DNA from 3 places in the Acinetobacter sp. TR3 genome. Region 2 is predicted to be linked to each of the others. Evidence: predicted binding sites of a transcription regulator. Region 2 holds the regulator's gene; each other region holds the start of a gene.

What was found. Region 2 encodes PhoB, which activates phosphate uptake and scavenging genes when phosphate is short. Its sites were predicted from a motif close to TGTCATNAANCTGTCATAA; they were not measured.
Region 1: the regulator PhoB is predicted to act here: its motif matches at 5,367-5,385, upstream of O1449_RS08490 (NAD(+) kinase).
Region 3: the regulator PhoB is predicted to act here: its motif matches at 4,729-4,747, upstream of O1449_RS10450 (inorganic phosphate transporter).

Annotation. Positions count from the first base shown of each region.
Region 1 covers NZ_CP114264.1:1,801,588-1,808,822, reverse strand. Annotated here, with positions in the region: gene O1449_RS08515 (sensor histidine kinase) at 1-974, shown strand, start outside; gene hemP (hemin uptake protein HemP) at 1,051-1,221, opposite strand; gene O1449_RS08505 (thiamine phosphate synthase) at 1,398-2,309, shown strand; gene O1449_RS08500 (tetratricopeptide repeat protein) at 2,317-2,889, opposite strand; gene mrcB (penicillin-binding protein 1B) at 2,909-5,317, opposite strand; gene O1449_RS08490 (NAD(+) kinase) at 5,552-6,460, shown strand; gene O1449_RS08485 (YeaC family protein) at 6,457-6,729, shown strand; gene O1449_RS08480 (helix-turn-helix domain-containing protein) at 6,870-7,235, shown strand, end outside.
Region 2 covers NZ_CP114264.1:3,144,842-3,152,076, forward strand. Annotated here, with positions in the region: gene O1449_RS15095 (methionine aminotransferase) at 1-515, shown strand, start outside; gene O1449_RS15100 (MATE family efflux transporter) at 615-1,982, shown strand; gene O1449_RS15105 (SDR family NAD(P)-dependent oxidoreductase) at 2,047-2,874, opposite strand; gene O1449_RS15110 (TetR/AcrR family transcriptional regulator) at 3,180-3,857, shown strand; gene phoB (phosphate regulon transcriptional regulator PhoB) at 4,108-4,818, shown strand; gene phoR (phosphate regulon sensor histidine kinase PhoR) at 4,827-6,185, shown strand; gene O1449_RS15125 (DUF2147 domain-containing protein) at 6,308-6,772, shown strand; partial or broken gene O1449_RS15130 (chlorhexidine efflux transporter) at 6,911-7,057, opposite strand; partial or broken gene O1449_RS15135 (LysR substrate-binding domain-containing protein) at 7,046-7,235, shown strand, end outside.
Region 3 covers NZ_CP114264.1:2,201,866-2,209,100, reverse strand. Annotated here, with positions in the region: gene O1449_RS10460 (hypothetical protein) at 1-517, opposite strand, end outside; gene metH (methionine synthase) at 669-4,355, opposite strand; gene O1449_RS10450 (inorganic phosphate transporter) at 4,794-6,422, shown strand; gene O1449_RS10445 (Tim44 domain-containing protein) at 6,987-7,235, opposite strand, start outside.

The DNA.
Region 1 (7,235 bases), 1.3 Mb from region 2:
ATACAACCGATGAGGCAGATTCACAATTGCAAGTCATGCTATTGCAACCATTGGATGAGCGATTTGATGAGTTAATGCATAGTTTTCTGAGCTATTTATTTATCCTATTGATGGTCTGGCTATTACAGTGGATCATTGTACATTTCTTGATTAAGCGTCAATTTAAAGTAATTCATCAACTAGCAGCAAAAATATCAGCAAAAAGTGCAGATGATCTGAGCCCCATTCAATCGAGTGAGGTTGAGCTGAAAGAGTTACAACCGATGCTAGGGCAGCTCAATCATTTATTGCATCGTTTAGATCAATCTTTACAAGCGGAGCAACGCTTTACGGCTGATGCTTCACATGAGCTACGTTCTCCTTTGTCTGCGATTCAAATGCGCTTACAGCTTTTACAGCGTAAATACCCTGAGCATGCAGCAGATTTTACGCAAATGCAGCAAGATGTGAGTCGAGGGATTCAGATACTAGAAAACTTACTTTTATTGGCACGTTTAGACCCAGAGCATGCTGAAAATTTACCCAAAACACAGGTTAATTTGCATGTTGTGCTTGATGAAGCTGTACAGGCTTTGCATTTATTTGCAAATCAAAAGTCGATTCAATTCCATCTACAGTCTATGACAGATGAAAATCACACGATTATTGCCAATCAACAGTTACTCTTTACCTGCATTCGAAATATTGTTGATAATGCAATTCGTTATACGCCAGAACATGGGCATGTGTATATCATCTTAAAGCAGCAACAGGACTTGGAGCTTATCATTGAAAATGAAGGGCATGGGTTAAATGAAGCAGTGTTTGAGCGGCTGGGTGAACGTTTTTATCGTGCTTTAGGTACAAAGACACAAGGTTCAGGTTTAGGGCTGTCGATTTGTACAAAAATCATCGAATTGCATCATGGGGAAATCAAGTTTGCACAATCTCAGTACGGTGGTTTAAGTGTGAGGATTCGACTGGCATTGACTTAATTTGAGAAAATAAAAAAAGCAGTATGCGCTGACATACTGCTATTCCCACGTTTATTATTATGCGGTTGTTATTATATTACTTCGTTAAAATCAGGCGATTATTACGAGTTAGGCGTAGGCGATATTCTTCGCCAGCATGCATAATGCGGATTTCACGACCTAAAGCAAAAAGGTTGTTGGAATGCAGCATTGGTAACGATTGAGCTGCGTCTGTACTACGAGTAAATAAGTTAAATGGTGCGTTCATTTGTTATGCTCCGTGGTGTGTTTTTTAATGTTTTAAATGATAATCATTATCGAATAGGCCTGTCAACGTAAATTTTAAGAATTTACAAAATCATTTATTAATTTTGTTTTTGTCATGTGAATTAGTTGGCAAATTACTTAGAATTGTTATGAAAAGATGTGGGATTTTAGACTGTTATGGCAAAAGCTATAGTTGATGTTGCAATCGCAATTTTATTACACAAGTCCAAAGTATTGGTGGGTTGGCGACAAGCAAATCAACATCAAGGCAATAAACATGAATTTCCAGGGGGGAAAGTTGAGCAGGGTGAAACACCTGAACAAGCCTGCCGTAGAGAAATTTATGAAGAAGTTGGTATTGGTCTAAAAGATTGGCACATGTTTGACATGATTCAGCATGAATATGATGACATCATTGTCAATTTGCATTTATTTCATGCCTATGTGCCTGATGAATTGCTTAATCAAATTCATCAACCTTGGGCTTGGTATCATCGTGATCAACTCGCTAGCTTAAATTTTCCTAAGGCGAATGCTGTGATTTTGCAACGTTTAATCTGGTCTCATTTGATCAAGATTAATGATCAAATTGATGCTTTACCTCAAAGTAATGCCCAATTGTATTGGCGTATGCAAACAGGTGAAATCGAGAAAATTGAACAGCAGTTGAGGACTTTAAATGATGCTCAGCGACAAAAATTGATACTCAATATTGATCTTTGGCGAGAGCTGAATACAGCATTACAAGCCAAAATTGATACGATTCATCTTAAACAGTCCCAATTGATGGGGTTGAACAAAGGTGAGTTAGTCATCGGGAAACGTTTTATTGCAGCATGCCATGATGCGGTTTCACTACAACATGCACATCATATTGGCTGTGATGCGGTATTTTTAAGCCCTGTCAATGCGACTGAAACGCATCCTAATGCAAAAGTTTTAGGATGGGATGATTTTGCTGAGTTAGCAAAGGATAGTGATATTCCAGTCTTTGCTTTAGGTGGTGTTGCACCTGAAAATTTAGAACAAGCCCAAAAACATCATGCTTATGGGCTTGCAGGAATCCGTCAATTTAGTTCAATTGATTGATTTAGTTTTACAGTGCCTGAATGGCTTTTTTAGCTTCTTGGGCTTTTACTGGATGATTACGAGCTTCGCTTGCACGCATTACAATTAACCAAAGCTGTTTTTTCATCGAGTTGCTTTGTGCATAGCTTAAACCACGGCGTGCTAACGCTTCCGCATTTGCATATTGTTTGCGTTGGTCTGCAATCAATGCTAAATACAAGTAAGTTTCTGTGGCTTGTGGAGCAATACGTTGAGCTTGAAGCGCATAACGTTCTGCTTCCGCAAGCTGTTGTTGCTTATAAGCAACTTGGGTTTTTTGCATCAACGTTCTAAAAGCAGGAAGTTGGCTGCCATCATTGAACTTTTGCTGAACTTTTTGTTCAGGCACAACCACTTGTACGTTTTGACGCTTTATTTCTTTCTGCTCATACGGCGTAATTTTTACATTCGACGCTGGTGGTGCAGTTTTCTTTTTCTGCGTGTTCGTCGTAGTTGGTGGCTCACCTAATTTGATGACCACTTTTTTATTTTTTGGCGGAGGAGCAGAAGTACAACCTACGAGCAGCAATACCCCAACTACCATCGTTACTTTCTTAATCATGTCCAATCATCCTTGTAACTTAATTTTCACCGCTATAACTACCGCTGGAAATTACGCGTGTTGGGTTATGATTAGATAAATCTGCATCCATTTGGTTTTCACTTTCTCTAATATAATTGGTGTTACCATCATTGTTGCTGTCGTTTGGCATATCTTCCGCTGATGGGATATTGGTAGGCTCAACCCCATAATGTGATTGACCACATGTTGTCACACGACGAGGTACAGTTTGTCGAAGTAGAGGGATGTACATCGCGCCATCACAACCTTGAGCAGATAGATCACCAGTTGCACTGTCAATCCATTGCCATTCCACATTGTCTGTTTGACGCAGATTAACAGGTTGTTGGCGTAGTTGTTTCATCACATTGGTCCATACAGGTAATGCACCCGAAGAACCTGTTAGCCCAGTCACTTTGTTGTCATCGAGACCTAACCACACAACGGCGACATGATTACCTGAGTAACCAGCAAACCATGAGTCACGTGTATCGTTAGTTGTGCCTGATTTACCTGCCAAATTCAAATTTTCAGGTAAGCTGTCATAAGCTGATCGTCCAGTACCTGAACGCATAACTTGTTGCAAACCATAATTTAAAATATAGGCAGCAGCAGGATCAATCGTTTGTTGAACATTTAAGCTATAACGTTCAAGCAAATGTCCTTTTGCATCAACAACAGTACGAATAGAACGAGGAGGATACTTGAAACCACCTGTTGCAAAGTTGCCATATATACCAAGCACTTCCATTGGGGACATATTCACTGCACCCAAATAAATAGATGGATAAGCAGGAATATTTGAACTGACACCAAATTGTTTTAATTTATTGGAAAATGCTGATAAACCAAATTCATTGCCTAGGCGAACAGCAGAAAGGTTGTATGAGTTTGCCAAGGCTTGTTGCATAGGAACAACACCGTGTTCGCCACCACTATAATTTTTTGGTGTCCAGCTCTTATCACCCTCAACAGGAATATTTACCGCACTATCTTCAATCGGGCTTGCCCAAGTATAACGCCCAGACTCAATTGCATTTAAATAAATGATAGGTTTCAATAATGAACCCACTTGGCGTTTAGCATCCAAAGCACGGTTGAAACCTGTAAAATCCTGAGTTGAACCCACAGCAGCAACAAGCTCGCCATTTTCAGGGTGGGCAACCAGTACAGCACCTTGTAAATTTTTCAGGCGCGCTGGATTTGCTTTTGCCAAACGTTCAACAGAATCTTTAAAAGCATTTTGAACTTGAGTTTGTGCAATCGGGTCAAGTGTCGTAAAGATTTTTAAACCTTGATTGGTAATATCACTTTCTTGATATTCTGTGCGTAATTGACGGCGTACGACATCAAGGAAATCTGGGAATTTTGCAGGCCCTAAAGTTGGTTTACTCACGATATTTAAAGGACGTGCGATTTCATCCTGATATTCCGCTTCACTTAAATAGCCCATCACCATCATATTGTTCAGTACAATATCACGGCGTTTTTTTGCAGCTTCAGGATTGCGCCAAGGATTATATAAAGTTGGACCTTGTACTAAGCCAACCAAAAAGGCTTGTTGGGAAATATTTAATTCACTCAGAGGTAAACCAAAATAGAATTGTGAAGCTAAGCCATAACCGTTAATTGAGTAATTGCCATTTTGACCTAAATTTACTTCATTTAAATAGGCTTCTAGAATTTCATCTTTACTGTAATGCAGCTCAATCAACAACGCCATAAGAGCTTCATTGACTTTACGTTTGAGCGTTTTTTCTGGTGAAAGATAGAAATTTTTAACTAACTGTTGGGTTAATGTCGAGCCGCCTTGACGTCTACCGCCTGTTGCATTACTGACTAAGGCACGTGCTGTACCTCGAATAGAAATACCATGATGGTGATAAAAATTTCGGTCTTCTGTTGAAATTAAGGCTTCAATTAGTGTTTTTGGTACTTTATTTAGCTTAATGAGGACACGGTCTTCATTATGTTGTGGATAGATACCACCAATTAATAGGGGTTCTAAACGAGCAATGCCTGTACTAGAGGGTTTAGTGGAACGAATTTCACCGACTTGACCTTGATTGAAAGCAATCTCAAGCACCTGTTCAGGTTCATTACTATCACCATAGTCAAAACCACGTGTATGAACATACATTTGGTTACCTTGAATGATGTAACTTCCTGATTTTTCATAGTTCGCGGTATTTTTATAGCCCAATAATTTTAATTCTTGGACAAAATTTTCTTGAGTAATCGGTGCATTCGCATAGATTTCTAATGGACGAGCAAATACCTTGGCAGGAATATCCCAACGCTGACCTTCAAATTTATTGCGAATAATATTATCCAAACGGATCAGATAGATACTAAAGGCAATAAACACACCAATCACTAAAATTGAAAAAATTAGTGCTAGAAAACCAATACCACGTTCACACTTCATAGACTTGCGTTAAAACCGAAACAATGTGAGTAATGATGCGATAGCTTATTGTCATTTTGCAATCATAAAACTGTGAATAAATAGCAACATGCAATAAAAACTTTCAGAAGGTGTTGATATTAATCGTATAAAAAAACAACGAATAGACATTTTTATACTTTTTAATCAATCATCAACGAAAATTTGATTGTTAATGATATGATAGTCAATAGTCGCGGTGGAGCTGAGTTATTCGTGCAAATTTCACATAAATCCTTTCGAAATATTGGTCTAATTGGGCGACCAGATAAGAATTCTGTAGTAGAAACGTTATGTTTAATTCATGATCATTTGATCACTTTAGGCTTAAATCCCGTTTTTGATCAGGAAACAGCCAAACTTGTACCTTATAGTTATGGTCAGACCGTGAGCCGTAATTTATTAGGTGAAGTAGTCGATTTGGTGATCGTTGTGGGTGGAGACGGTTCTTTACTTCATGCGGCACGTGCTTTAGTCAGATACAATACACCAGTTATTGGGATTAACCGTGGTCGACTCGGATTCTTAACTGATATTAAGCCGGCAGAAGCAATTTTTAAACTGGATCAGGTACTACAAGGTCAATTTCAACTAGATCGACGTTTCTTGCTCGAAATGGAAGTTCGTACCAATAACGAAACCATTTATGATGCAATTGCCCTAAATGATGTGGTGTTACACTCAGGTAAATCGGTTCATATGATCGATTTCGAACTGAGTATTGATGGGCAATATGTCTATCGTCAGCACAGTGATGGTTTAATTGTGTCAACACCAACAGGCTCGACCGCTTATTCGCTTTCGGGTGGTGGACCAATCCTACACCCAAGTATGGATGCGATTGCACTTGTACCAATGCACCCACATACTTTGTCATCTCGTCCAATCGTAGTTGGTGGACAGAGTGAGATTAAGATTACAATTCGTGAAAATCGTGTCTTGCCGATGGTGAGTGCGGATGGACAACATAGTGTTGCATTAAATGTAGGTGATACGGTGCATATTCGTAAACATCCGTTTAAACTAAGCCTACTACATCCACCTGGTTATGATTTTTATATGGCATGTCGTACCAAATTGGGGTGGAATCAAGATTTTGAATCTTTTCAACAGGATGACTCATGAATATTGAACAAATGCTCGCTATTTTAAATCCTGAAATTGTTGAGCGTCTGAAAACTGCTGTTGAAATTGGTAAATGGCCAAACGGTATTGCATTGACTAAAGAACAGCGCGAGATTTGTATGCAAGCCGTGTATGCGTGGGAAATGGAAAATTTACCAAAAGAACAGCGCAGTGGTTATATCGACCGTGGTACGAAAGAAGAAGGTGAAGAGTGTGATGATGATCATCACAAAAATGAGCCTGAGTTTAAGCCGATTCGGTTTGTTTAATTAATTTCTACAAGTAGTATTTAAAGCGATGATTTTAATAAAATCATCGCTTTTTGCTTTCAGAGTTATATCTAATTCAATAAGTTGACAGTTTAAACTAAACATGCAAAAACTAAGATTTGATCATTGGTGATTTAAATATGCCACGCATAGTTACCGTGCCTCTCAGCCCAGAAGAACAAGAACAACTTATTCACCTGACTAAGCATGCAGCACATTGGAGAGAAAGGCAACGCGCACAAACCATATTATGGTTATCCGAAGGTAAAACCGTCGCACAAGTCGCTAAATTTCAAAATCGAATACCAGAAACCATCCGTTTACAACGTCGCAAGTGGGAACTCTATCAGTTTGATTCTATTCACGAAGGCTATCGTTCAGGGCGCCCCAATCTACTTACAGATGAATATCAACAACACATTATAGAGTGGGTCAATAGCAGTCCTTTGAATGCAGAACAAATCCGTGTACGGTTATATGAAGAGTTTGGACTATCTGCAAATATC
Region 2 (7,235 bases):
CACTACAATTTCCAGAATTACGTGAACGTAGTTATGTGATTGGTTCTTTTGGCAAAAGTTATCATGTTACAGGTTGGAAAACAGGCTATTGTGTTGCTGCTCCGCATTTGATGCATCTGTTCCGTCAGATTTATCAATTTGCCAATTTCTGCGGCACCACACCTTGCCAAGTTGCCTTAGCGCACTATATGCAGCAGCATCCTGAGCACGTTCAGGAACTCCCACATTTTTATCAGGCAAAACGGGATCTTTTTAATACCCAAATCCAAAATTCACGTTTCCAATTTATTCCATCACAAGGCACTTATTTCCAAAATCTCGATTACAGTGCGATTCGCCCTGACTTGAATGATGTGGAAATGTGCCAATTCCTCGCAGAGCAACACAAAATTGTCGCGATTCCTATTTCCGTTTTTTATCAACAAGCCCCCGAGTCACTACGCCTGATTCGATTCTGCTTTGCCAAAACTGATCAGACTTTACAACGTGCAGGAGCAATCCTTGCAGAGTGTTGATCAACAAAAATAAACCGAACAATCATGACGTCAATATGACCGATGATGGTATGGTGGAAAAAATAGAAACGTTTCTGGGCGAAGCGTGAAGGAAATAGAATGACACCACGCCAACCTTTGGTCATGCAACCCAATCTATGGAAAACTTTTTTTGTTTTTCTTGTTCCGTTGATTGCTACCAACATTTTACAGAACTTGTCGGGAACGATTAATACCATCTTTGTAGGTCAAATGATGGGAGTTGATGCGATTGCTGCGGTTTCTGTATTCTTCCCAATTCTTTTCTTTTTATTGGCATTTGTCATCGGGATCTCCGCAGGAACGACTGTACTGATTGGACAGGCATGGGGTGCACAAAATCTTGAAAAAGTCAGAAGTGTGATTGGTTCGACTCTATTTATGACTTTAATTGGGGGCAGCATTATTGCTGTTTTAGGTTGGAGCTTTGCCGAGCATATTTTGCAATTATTAGGTACAGATCCTAAAGTCATGCATCTTTCTTTACCTTATGTTCGTTGGATGCTGGTGGGTAGTCCATTACTGTTTGTCTATATTATTTATACTTCGATTTTACGCGGTGTCGGTGATAGTGTTACCCCTTTGATTGCATTGAGCCTAACCAGCCTGATTGGTTTGGCGGTAACACCTGTTTTGCTCAAAGGCTATTTTGGATTCCCTGCTCTGGGCATTGTCGCGCCTGCGGTGGCAACTATTATGGGATATGCCGCAGTCCTTATTTTTCTGAGCTTCTACCTTAATTACAAGAACCATCCACTGAAAATAGATGCCCGTCTATTGAAAAGTATTCGTCACGATAGCAATCTAAGCAAACTAATCTTAAAGCTTGGTATCCCAACAGGCATCCAAATGGTGACGACCTCATTGGCAGGCTTAGTCATCATTGGTTTGGTTAATCATTATGGTGCGCATGCGACCGCAGCGTATGGTGCAGTGAACCAAGTACTCAACTATATTCAGTTTCCTGCCCTCTCTATCTCAATTGCGGCTTCTATTTTTGCCGCTCAAGCAATTGGTGCAGGAAAACCCGAATTATTAGCCAAAGTTACACGAACCGCTTTGGGAATGAATGTCATATTCACAGGCAGTTTGATCACTTTAGCCTACTTATTTTCCAAATATTTAATGGCATTATTTATTACCGATCACAGCGTCATTGAACTTGGGCAGCAGCTCTTATTCATCGTATTGTGGTCGCTTTTATTCTTTGGTGCGAGTGCTATTTTTGCTTCAATCATGCGGGCTAGTGGAACCGTCAATGTTCCGATGATGATTAATATTCTGACCATTATTGTAATTGAAGTTCCTTGTGCCTATTGGTTTAGTTCGTTATGGGGCTTAACGGGCATTTGGACTGCTTATGCACTTTCTTTTGTGTGCTTATGCGTATTACAAGCCTCTTATTATCAGTTCTTTTGGAAGAAAACCAAGATCAAAGTCCTTATTTAAAAACTTCTTTGATCCTCAAATAAAAAAGCCATTCTCTAAGAATGGCTTTTTTTATGCTTGAAACTTACATCATTTTCGTTGCAAGTGCAGCAATACGTTGATAACCCGTCGGGAATAGACGTTGGAAAGAATCCACAATACGAGCATCTGTTCCAATTAGCAGACGGCGTTTATCTTTCAATACTGCATTTAAAATCTGACGAGCAGCTTCTTCTGGCGGTGTACGTAAAAATTTATCAAACTGCTTGATCGATTTATTTGGATCCATGCCCAAGCTCTTTAAGCTGTCATTCATTTTAGCAGCTTTTGCGATATTGGTACGGATACCACCTGGGTGTACGCAAAGAGAACTTACGCCACTCTTTTCAATATCAAGTTCTTGACGTAATGATTCAGTAAAACCACGTACCGCAAATTTTGTTGCATTGTATGCAGATTGTGTTGGTTGCGAAGTTAAACCAAAAATACTTGAGATATTAATGATATGACCATCTTTGGTTTGCTTAATGAATGGTAAGAATTCTTTGGTGCCGTAAACCACGCCCCAGAAGTTAATTCCCACGATCCACTCTAAATCTTCATAGCTTGCGCCTTCAACAGTTGAGCCAAGTGCCACACCTGCGTTATTGAAAATCATATTCACTGAGCCATGATCTTGAACAGTTTCTTGCGCCCATTGCTTCACCGCTTCACGGTTAGACACATCAAGCACTTTGGTCGTTACTGTGATTGGGTTCTGTTTTACCAACTCAACAGTTTGCGCTAATCCTTTCTCATTGATATCGCTCAATGACAAATGGCAACCTTGTTTAGCCAATAAAATTGCCAATTGTTGTCCAATCCCAGAACCTGCACCTGTGATCGCTGCGACTTTATTTTTAAAATTTTTCATTGCCTATCCTTTGTATTGCGAATGATATGCACACATTTGTCTTGATCATGTGCAGTTTAAGCTATAACCAATATAATTTTGACAATATGGGTTGTCAATATAGTACACTACAGCTTTAAGACAAATGGCAATAACCAACATATTACTTGTCATATTAGGTCTATTTACATTTCATGACGTAAGATGTTTAGACACGATGAAATAAGTTTTACGAAATTTAGTTATTCTAAATTCGCAAGACCTGTTTAAAATGCAAATAAATCTTAGATATACGATTTAAAGACTTTTTAGGGAACGGTTTTTCCATGGCAACTGAAGATCTAGCGACACGCAAGAAAAATAATACCGAAGCGAAAGAGCGTCAGTTTAAAGGTCTCTCTTTAACTGAACGCAAAGAAGTTCGCCGCGAAAAGTTGATTGAAGCAGGCATTGCAACCTATGGTACACAGGGTTTTTTTTCGGTCACTGTCAAAGATGTCTGTAATGAGGCGAAGCTGACTGAGCGTTATTTTTATGAATCATTTAAGAAAAGTGAGGAACTTTTCCAAACGGTATTCTTAAGAATGATTGGCAAAATGCAAAATTGTTTAACCCAAGCCGTGCTGATGGCTGCGCCTGAACCTAAGAATATGGTCACGGCAGGTTTATCCGCATTATTAAGCGCAATTAAAGATGACCCTCGTATGGCACGAATTATTTATATCGATGCCATGTTGGTACAAGATTTACATAATCAGGCGACGATTCAAGAAACCTTGACTCAATTTGACCGAATTATCCAAGCTTTCGTGATGATTACCATGCCGAATGCACCTCAAAGTGGTGAAGAAGTTTCATTAATGGCAACAGGTTTAAATGGTTATGTGACGCATATTATTATTCGTTGGGTTTCCGAAGGTTTTAAACAGCCCTTAGAAGATGTGTTATCTGCTTGTTGTGCTGTTTTTTTATCATTTATTGAAACCACCTCACAAAAAAATTAAAATCCTTTTACAGTTTTGTGACGAACACAATAAAAAGGTTTCAATGGTATTAACCAAATGAATTGATTTGTTTTATTTACAAACAACTTGTCATCATTTGGTCACTACTCTGCCCTAGAATTGTCACAATTTATTGCTAAATTCGACTTTATTAACTCTTTTGCAATGATATTGTCATAATTAATCTTTGTAATAAGCCTGTCATAACAACAAAACGGTTCACCGTTACAGATTTTAAGGGTATTGCGCAGTGAAAGATGACTATATTTTAATTGTCGATGATGAGCTACCGATCCGCGAAATGATCCATACCTCTTTGGATATGGCAGGCTTCCAATGTTTACAAGCTGAGGATGCCAAACAAGCGCATCAGATTATCGTCGATCAGCGTCCTGCTCTTATTTTGCTGGATTGGATGCTACCGGGTGGTGTCAGTGGTGTAGATCTATGCCGTCGCCTCAAACGTGATGAAAACTTGGCAGAGATTCCTGTGATCATGCTCACTGCACGTGGTGAAGAAGACCATAAAGTGCAAGGACTTGATGCAGGTGCAGATGATTATATGACCAAACCATTCTCTACACGTGAATTGGTTTCTCGTATCAAAGCTGTGTTGCGTCGTGCAAATGCACTCAGTGGCGAGAAAGTCATTGATGCTAATGGCTTAATGCTCGACCCAGTCAGCCAGCGTGTGAGCTTTGGTAACAGTATTCTCGATATGGGTCCAACCGAATATCGTTTATTGGCTTTCTTTATGACACACCCTGAACGTGCGTATACACGTGCACAATTACTGGATCAAGTGTGGGGCGGTAATGTCTATATCGAAGACCGAACCATTGACGTGCATATCCGACGTTTACGCAAAGTCTTAGAACCTTTTGGCGTAGATCGTTTTGTACAAACAGTACGTGGCACAGGCTATCGTTTTTCTACACGAGCTGATTTAGCAGCAGGTTAAAATCCTTTATGTATGAACCTTATCCCGTCCCTGAACTGGCACGTGAACATCAACGTTTCCGTGACAGCAATTTATGGACGTTTGCAAAACAAGATCTAAGACTGCTACTTTTTTTCTTATTGATTGCGAGCTTAATTGGATTCGGGGTTGGATACTTTTGGAGCTGTATTTTTGTCGCGTTCGTCGTTTTTTTTATACTCCAACTCCGCTCACTGTATTTAGTCAATGAGTGGATTTCAAATCGTCCCTATGATGTTCCCCCAAATCTAAGCGGTATTTGGGGTGCATTATTATTTAATGTCTATCGAGCGCAGCGACAAGAACGTATCGTTCAAGCCGAAATGGTAGGTTTGATTGATCGTGCTCAATCATCTCTGGTTGCATTGGCGGAAGCTGTTGTTTTGATTGATGACCAACATCAGATTGAATGGTGGAATCCTGCTGCCGAGAAGTTATTGGGCATCAATCCTTTGGATCGTGGACGTAATTTACTGGCTATTTTGCGTCAACCCAGTTTTATTGAATATTTTAATCATATCGATCAAGCACCTGATGGTATCCGTCTACAGGCTCAAATGGACGAAGACCGATATGTGCAAGTCAAATTAACTCGCTTTGGTGGCGAAAGTCGCTTATTGGTGGCGTATGACACCACTCGCGTACATAATCTTGAACAAATGCGTAAAGACTTCGTGGACAACATTTCTCATGAATTACGTACACCTCTCACCGTACTGAGTGGTTATATCGAAACATTTATCGATCAAGATGACATTACTCCTCGCTGGAAACGTGCTTTCACTCAAATGCAATCACAAACCAAACGTATGAATGCATTGGTGAATGATTTATTGCTTTTATCCAATTTAGAAAACAATAAAAAAGTCGCAAAAAATCAAATTATTGACATGGCAAATTTGATGAATCAATTATTTGATGATGCGCGTGCTTATAATCTCGATTATGGTCATACTTTAAATTTAGATATCGACAGTCATTGTGATTTAATCGGCTCTGATATGGAAATTGCTAGTGCGTTTAGTAATTTAATCACCAATGCAATTAAATACACGCCGAAAGGCGGCATTATTACGATTGGCTGGCATGAAGATGGCGATCACGCTTACTTTACCGTACAAGACAATGGAATTGGCATTAATCCAAAACATCTACCCCGTTTAACTGAGCGTTTTTATCGTGTTGACAGCGCACGTAGCCGTCAGACAGGGGGAACAGGTTTAGGCTTAGCAATTGTCAAACATGTTTTAATGCAACATGGTGCCCATTTAGAAATTAGCTCCAAAGAAAACGAAGGCTCAACCTTTACCGCTGTCTTTCCCAAAGAACGTTTGTATCGTATAGGTTAAAATAGAGGGAGCTAAAATTGCTCCCTAAATATTTAATATTACAATTTAATTACAATAATAATATAATAATATTCTGATTAATTTCACCGCTTACACATTCTTCTTTAGACGTAATATATTTTATGAATTCTCATTTCTTTCGTAGTTTCGCCTTTCTCCTAGGCTTAAGTAGTTCATTTTCAGCGATCGCAATGCCTACTGATCCATTGATCGGTACTTGGAAAGTGGTAGATGAACGGAGTGGTTCTTATCTATCGGATATTGTGATCAGACGTAATTCTAAAACTGAACAATACAGTGCTGTCATTGTGAAAATGTATCCTCAAGGCAAAGAGGCGATTCCTACACTATGCACCCCTTGTACTGGTGCTTTAAAAAATCAGCCGATTATTGGTATGGAAGTACTGAGTAATCTTAAAATGCTGAATCTAAATGAAGAATTTGGACAAGGTGTATGGATCAATCCTTATGATGGATATAAATATAGTTTGAATGCGCGTTTAAGCAAAACAGGTAAAATGCTCACAATAAATGCAAAAAACCCGAATAATAATACGTTTAGAAATATGACGTGGATTCGTCTCTAAATTTGAAATCTCTCTTTCAAGTTTAGATTAAAAATCCATAAAAAAGAGCGTATATAAATACGCTCTTTTTTCAAATAATTCTGTGATTTTGAGATCAATAACACATAGATAAAAATACATTTCAAATGAAGGAATGACTTAAACAGATACAATTTTCGACTCCACCAAATGGCTGGGTAAACCAAAGATATGGTCGAAAAGATAATTATAAACAAAGGTATAACAAGGTATCAGAACCATCAGACTTAAATCTAACAAAAATGCTTTTATTAAACTGATCTGCATGATCCTAGACAAATTATTGTCGCGAGTAAACATTATGCTTTACCCGATCCACGCATTCTAGTTTCTGAAACCTATTGGACGACTGATAATTTGTCGATGGCAATTCAGATGGTCGAGCAAGGATTAGGTTGGGGAAATTTTCCCCTTTCTGTTGTGAAAGAGCATTTTTATCAGCAAA
Region 3 (7,235 bases), 940 kb from region 2:
CTAGTTCAGTAAATCTAATTTTTAAAATTGCACAGTTTATGATTTTTTGATCAACTAGATGTTTTTTATGCTTATTGTTAAAGGGGTATCTAAAAGTTTGACCTGTAGAATCTATTTCAGCAATGTCTACAATAGTTGCATCTAGTTTGTCATTCAGCATTTTAAAACGAATATCTAAGATTTTTGAATTCTCTTTGAAATAGCTCCATATATTGCCGATATCATGCGAGCCAATTAAGTCAAAAGATGGTAATTTTTCATTTTTAATTTTTGCTAACTCATTAATTTCTTGAATAGCTTCTTTAATTCTAAGCTCAATAGAGTGACGCATATTGAAGCATATTGGGTAAATGTATAAGTCAACTTCTTTACCGCGAGTATTCAAAACGTTATTCAAGAGTAAATTGGCAGCTTTAGAATAACCTTTTGAATATTCTATATAATTAGGTTGACCATTATCACCAACACATGCATTAGCCCATGTTGGTTCACTTCCAGTGAATGTTTGATTTGTCATAAGTTTTTATTTAAGAAATATAAATTATATTAACATAAAATTACTAAACTAATCCCTCCGAACCTCCCTTTGAAAAAGGGAGGAGCGGTCACGTAATTTATTAGATACGTGAAAGTCCCCCTTTTATAAAGGGGGATTTAGGGGGATTCAATTAACCAATCGAATCATCTAAATTCGGTGCTAACCAACGCTTCGCTTCATCCAGTGTCCAGCCTTTACGCTTTGCATAATCTTCAAGCTGATCCTGAGAAATCTTGCCCACGTTAAAATATTCACTTTCAGGGTGCGAATAATAGAAACCACTCACAGAAGAAGGTGGCATCATCGCAAAGTGTTCAGTCAACTTGGTACCGATTTTCGCTTCCGAACCTAACCAGTCAAACAGCACTGCTTTTTCAGAATGCTCAGGACAAGCAGGGTAACCAGGTGCAGGACGAATACCGACATACTTCTCTTTGATTAATTCTTCATTGCCCAAAGTCTCATCGGCTTTATAGCCCCAGAACTCTTTACGAATACGCTCATGCAAATGCTCGGCAAATGCTTCAGCAAAACGATCGGCCAAAGACTGAACCAAGATTGCAGAGTAATCATCACCTTTGGCTTTATATTCATTCGCCAACTCCTCTGCACCGAAGATCGACACAGTGAAACCACCGAGATAGTCAGTATTGTCTTTCGAGGTACTAATAAAGTCGGCTAAAGATAAGTTTGGTTTACCTGTGACTTTGTCAGATTGCTGACGAATATGTTCAAAAGTATGCGTAACTTTTTGACCAGATTCATCAAACACGCTGACGGTATCTGCGCCTGTACGTTGTGCAGGGTATAGACCAAATACAGCACGGGCATCAAAACGGTTATTCTCGATAATGTCTTTCAGCATCTCTTGTGCTTGGTTATACAAATCAGTGGCTGCTTCACCAACAACTTCATCTGTCAGGATTTTCGGGAATTTACCTGCCAAGCTCCAAGAGATAAAGAATGGTGTCCAGTCAAAATATTCAACTAGTGTTGCCAATGGATAATTGGTAATGACTTGCGTACCCAAAGTGTTTGGAATTGGTGGGACATAGTTGTCATCCACCTTGAAACCATTTTCAATCGATTCGGCATAGCTGAGTTTGGCTGCTTTTGGTTGCTTATTGGCTAAACGCTCACGAATCTTGGCATATTCAGCACGATGTTCTGCAATAAAGTTGCCACGCATTTCTTTCGAGAGCAGGGTAGTTGCAACACCCACTGCACGTGAAGCATCGGCCACATAGATCACCGCATCATTTGAATATTGCGGATCAATCTTCACCGCAGTGTGTGCTTTCGAAGTGGTTGCGCCACCAATCAACAATGGAATGTTAAAGCCTTTACGTTGCATTTCTTTGGCAACAAACACCATTTCATCCAAAGATGGCGTGATCAAGCCAGATAAACCAATAATGTCACATTTCTCATCCATCGCAGTTTGCAGAATTTTTTCCGCAGGGACCATCACACCAAGGTCAACGATGTCATAACCATTACAACCCAAGACCACACCCACGATATTTTTACCAATATCGTGTACGTCACCTTTTACGGTCGCCATCAATACTTTGCCTTTAGACTGGTTTCCTGTCTTTTCAGCTTCGATGTAGGGATTGAGCCACGCTACGGCTTGCTTCATGACACGTGCAGATTTCACCACTTGCGGCAGGAACATTTTGCCTGAACCGAATAAGTCGCCCACGACATTCATACCGTCCATCAATGCGCCTTCAATGACATCAAGTGGACGTTTGGCTTTAAGGCGGGCTTCTTCGGTATCTTGATCAATAAAGGTAGTAATCCCTTTGACTAAGGCATATTCGAGACGTTTTTCTACCGACTCATTGCGCCATTCAAGGTTTTCAGCTTCACGCTGTGCGCCACTATGACCACGGAATTTTTCTGCCACTTCAAGCAGTTTTTCTGTGGCGTTTTGACCTGATTCACCCTGGTTTTGGTTCAGTACAACATCTTCAACCGCATCTTTGAGTTCTTTGGGAATATCATCATAAATCGCCATTTGGCCAGCATTCACGATCCCCATGGTCATGCCTTGTTTAATGGCATGGTAAAGGAATACCGAGTGAATTGCTTCACGTACTGGTTCATTACCACGGAATGAGAAGGATACGTTGGATACACCACCTGAAATCATGGCATGCGGTAGGTTTTGTTTGATCCAACCTGTGGCTTCAATAAAATCGACGCCATAGTTATTATGTTCTTCAATCCCTGTTGCGACTGCAAACACGTTCGGGTCAAAAATAATATCTTCGGCAGGGAAGCCCACCTCATTGACCAAAACATCATAAGAACGTTTACAGATTTCACGTTTGCGTGCAGCCGTATCTGCCTGACCTGTTTCATCAAATGCCATGACAATAATCGCAGCACCGTACTGACGGCATAGACGAGCCTTTTCGACAAACTCATCATAACCTTCTTTTAAGGAAATCGAGTTCACGACAGGCTTACCTTGTACACATTTTAAGCCTGCTTCAATGATTTCCCATTTCGATGAGTCAATCATGATCGGTACACGAGAAATATCTGGCTCAGATGCCACAAGATTTAAGAAATGTACCATCGCATTTTGCGAATCGAGCATTCCTTCATCCATATTAATGTCGATGATTTGTGCACCAGCTTCCACTTGTTGCTGAGCTACTTCTAAAGCTTCGGCAAATTTTTCTTCACGGATGAGACGTAGGAATTTTTTTGAACCCGTGACGTTGGTACGTTCACCGACATTGACGAACAATGAATCATCATAAATATTAAATGGTTCTAAACCACTTAAACGACATGCAGGCTTTGTTTCAGGAATCTGACGTGGTTTTATATCTTTAACCGCATTGTAAATGGCACGGATATGATCAGGCGTGGTACCACAGCAACCACCTGTAATATTGATTAAACCACTTTCTGCAAATTCTTTGATGAACGCTGCTGTTTGTTCTGGTGTTTCATCATATTCACCAAAAGCATTTGGTAACCCCGCGTTTGGATGGGCAGAGACAAAAGTATCGGCAACATCCGCAATGGTTTTCACGTGTGGACGCATGGCATCCGCACCCAAGGCACAGTTAAAACCAATTGAGAGTAAATCACCGTGGCGAACCGAGTTCCAGAACGCTTCAGCGGTTTGGCCTGTTAAAGTACGACCTGATGCATCGGTAATCGTGCCTGAGATCATTAACGGAAGTTCATGACCAAGTTGCTTAAATACTTCTTTTACTGCAAAGATCGCAGCTTTACAGTTCAAGGTATCGAACACAGTTTCAATCAAGATGATGTCTGCACCGCCTTCGATCAAGGCATGAGTGGCTTCGATATAGTTTTCTTTGAGTTCATCAAAAGTAATGTTACGGAACGCAGGATCATTTACATTGGGTGAAATGGAACAAGTACGCGAGGTTGGGCCAAGTACACCTGCAACGAAGCGTGGTTTATCTGGGGTTGAATATTTGTCACATGCCGCACGTGCTAGACGTGCTGCTTCACGGTTGATCTCTGGAACGAGGTCTTCCATGTGATAGTCAGACATTGAAACGCGTGTGCCATTAAAGCTGTTGGTTTCAATAATATCTGCACCAGCATCTAAATAGGCTTCATGAATTCCTTGAATAATTTGGGGTTGGGTTAAAACCAATAAGTCGTTATTGCCTTTTAGGTCTGATGCCCAGTCTGCAAAACGTTCACCACGATAATCTTCTTCTTCTAATTTATGGCGCTGGATCATCGTTCCCATTGCACCGTCAATAATGAGAATGCGTTGAGCAAGAAGTGATTTTAGGGTGGCAAGCGTGGACATAAGGAACCCCAGTAGATAATCAATATAAAAAAGCAGGGGCATTGTAACAGAAGCGCAGAAAAAGCGCGTATTTTCAGCATTAGCTTGAGGTGATTCATTGGTTCAAATGGAAAATGTCATAAAACTTTCATGAAATTGCAATAATTTCGGTGAATAATGCCTAAGAAGACGACATGTATTTTGAAATATGACAACTAAGTTTTATATTTCGTTGTGTTTGTTGCAAAATCAGACAAATAGTTCTGAGTAAAATTTTTTTGACTTAAAGTATTGTTTTTATACGGTTTAAATGAATATTTAGATGATTTTTTCTTTGAAAAATACAAAAAAATGTAAGAAAAATATGAAAATTTGGCTTCATATGACAGTCCTTTGTCATATAATTGTCATAATTTAATTAAACAATACAGAGGATTTTATTATCCTCTTACCGTCTACATGAATTCTAATCTTCCTCCTGTTTCGGATTCACCGCTTGCCAGTTCTACGGCAAAATCGACGAATGTACATGTACCAACACCGAAATTTTTTATGCCGGTGTTTTTAACAATTATTATTGCAACACTTATTTATATTGGTTTTCAGGTGAGTGCTGACTTAGCGCATGTACCACCTTTGAGTTTATATTCAGTTATTCTTCTATCTACGGCACTTTTCATTGCTTTAGGCTTTGAATTTGTCAATGGTTTCCATGATACCGCCAATGCGGTTGCAACGGTCATCTATACCAATGCATTACCTGCACCCGTTGCAGTGATGTGGGCTGGTTTCTGTAACTTCCTTGGGGTTATGGTAGCGAGTGGCGCAGTTGCGTACGGTATTATTGCTTTACTTCCTGTTGAACTGATTATGAATGTTGGCAGTGGAGCAGGTTTTGCGATGGTTTTCGCACTGCTGATTGCTGCGATTCTTTGGAATCTAGGAACGTGGTTTCTTGGTATTCCAGCCTCAAGTTCACATACCTTAATCGGTTCGATTTTAGGTGTAGGGATCATGAATCACTTGTTAAATGCCTCAACAGGTACAGCAAGTGGTATTGATATGGATCAAGTGATCAAAGTTGGTAAAGCTTTATTATTTTCTCCATTAATCGGTTTTGCATTTGCTGCAATCGTATTTTTGTTGGTGAAAACAATTTTCAAGCGTCAACTTGAACTTTTCCAACCACCTGAGGGCAATAAACCACCGCCACCATTAATTCGTGCGATCTTGATTTTCACTTGTACTGGTGTAAGTTTTGCACATGGTTCAAATGATGGTCAAAAAGGTATGGGCTTGATCATGTTGATTTTGATTGGTCTAGTTCCTTTAGCTTACTCATTGAATAAGAGTTTAGATGCTGAGCATTTACAATCATTTGAGCAACTTTCAACTCAAACAGCAACTGTTTTAAATGTAAATCAGAATGAGTTTTCAGATGAGAAAGCGCGTGCTGTATTGACCAAATATATTCAAACCAAAGAGCAAACGGCTGAAGTTGTACCTGCATTAGCAAGTATGACAGCGCACCTAGGTACACGTGTTGCAGATTATGGCGATCTTAAAGCGATCCCAGAAGCTGCGGTCAGTGAAATTCGCAATGATATGTATTTGAGTACGACTACTTTCAAGCGATTAGATAAAGCGAAAGCTTTGCCAGAAATGGATAAAGACCAAGCCAAAGTGGTAAAAGAATACCGTAGTAATCTTGATTCATTCCTACAATATATTCCGAATTGGGTTAAAGTTGCGGTGGCACTTGCGCTTGGCTTAGGTACGATGGTGGGGTGGAAGCGTATTGTGGTTACAGTGGGCGAACGTATTGGTAAGAATCATATGACTTATGGTCAAGGGATGTCTGCTGAACTTGTTGCAATGACAACGATTGCTGCTGCTGATGGTTTAGGTATGCCAGTTTCAACAACTCACGTTCTAAACAGTGCTGTTGCGGGTACGATGGTGGCAAACAGATCTGGTTTAAATTTTGCTACAGTGAAAACCATTCTTTCAGCATGGATATTTACATTGCCAGCAACGATTTGTTTATCTGGTGGCTTATACTGGTTGTTCTTACAGTTTGTATCATGATTTGATTTGTTTTAAAGCTAAAATCATTTTAAAAAGCTTTGCCTCGGCAAAGCTTTTTTATGGGTCATAAGATAGCGATAGATACGGACACAAACCAAGAATATTAGGCTCTAACTCAAATAGATTTGTTCTAATTTGAATGCCTGAATGCCTGAATGCCTGAATGCCTGAATGCCTGAATGCCTGAATGCCTGAATGCCTGAATGCCTGAATGCCTGAATGCCTGAATGCCTGAATGCCTGAATGCCTGAATGCCTGAATGCCTGAAGTAATGATTGTTCCTAAATAAGCGAAGAAGATCTACGTGAACCTATTACAAAAAAAGTTTTATTCCCCAAACGAGGAATATTTTTATTCTTGATTATCCGCTAAGATAACTGAGATATACAGTTTACTTAACTGCCTGTTTAAATCTATTTAAAAATATAGGCAATCGAAATTAGGGTTTACACTCCGCCATTCTCCAAAATAGAGAGTGGCTTTTTTTATTTCTATCTCTAAACATCGATAAAAAAAGAGCTGTCGAAACAGCTCTTTGCATGTATTACATGATGTTCAATTCAATTAAGCTTGTTGAATACCCGCAACAACCCAATCTTGTTGCGAACCAGCAGGCTTAACAAAATGCCAAATTTCGGTGAAAGGTTGTGGCAAGCTATTTAAATCTTCGCTCACTGTTCCAGTAAAACGTACGCTAACAACGTACTGACCATTTTCAGTAGCCCTATCTACAACCATTGCGTTTAGATTACTAAATTCTGCAACATCTTGGTCTTGGTTGGCCATAATGTCACTGTACATAGATGAATAAAG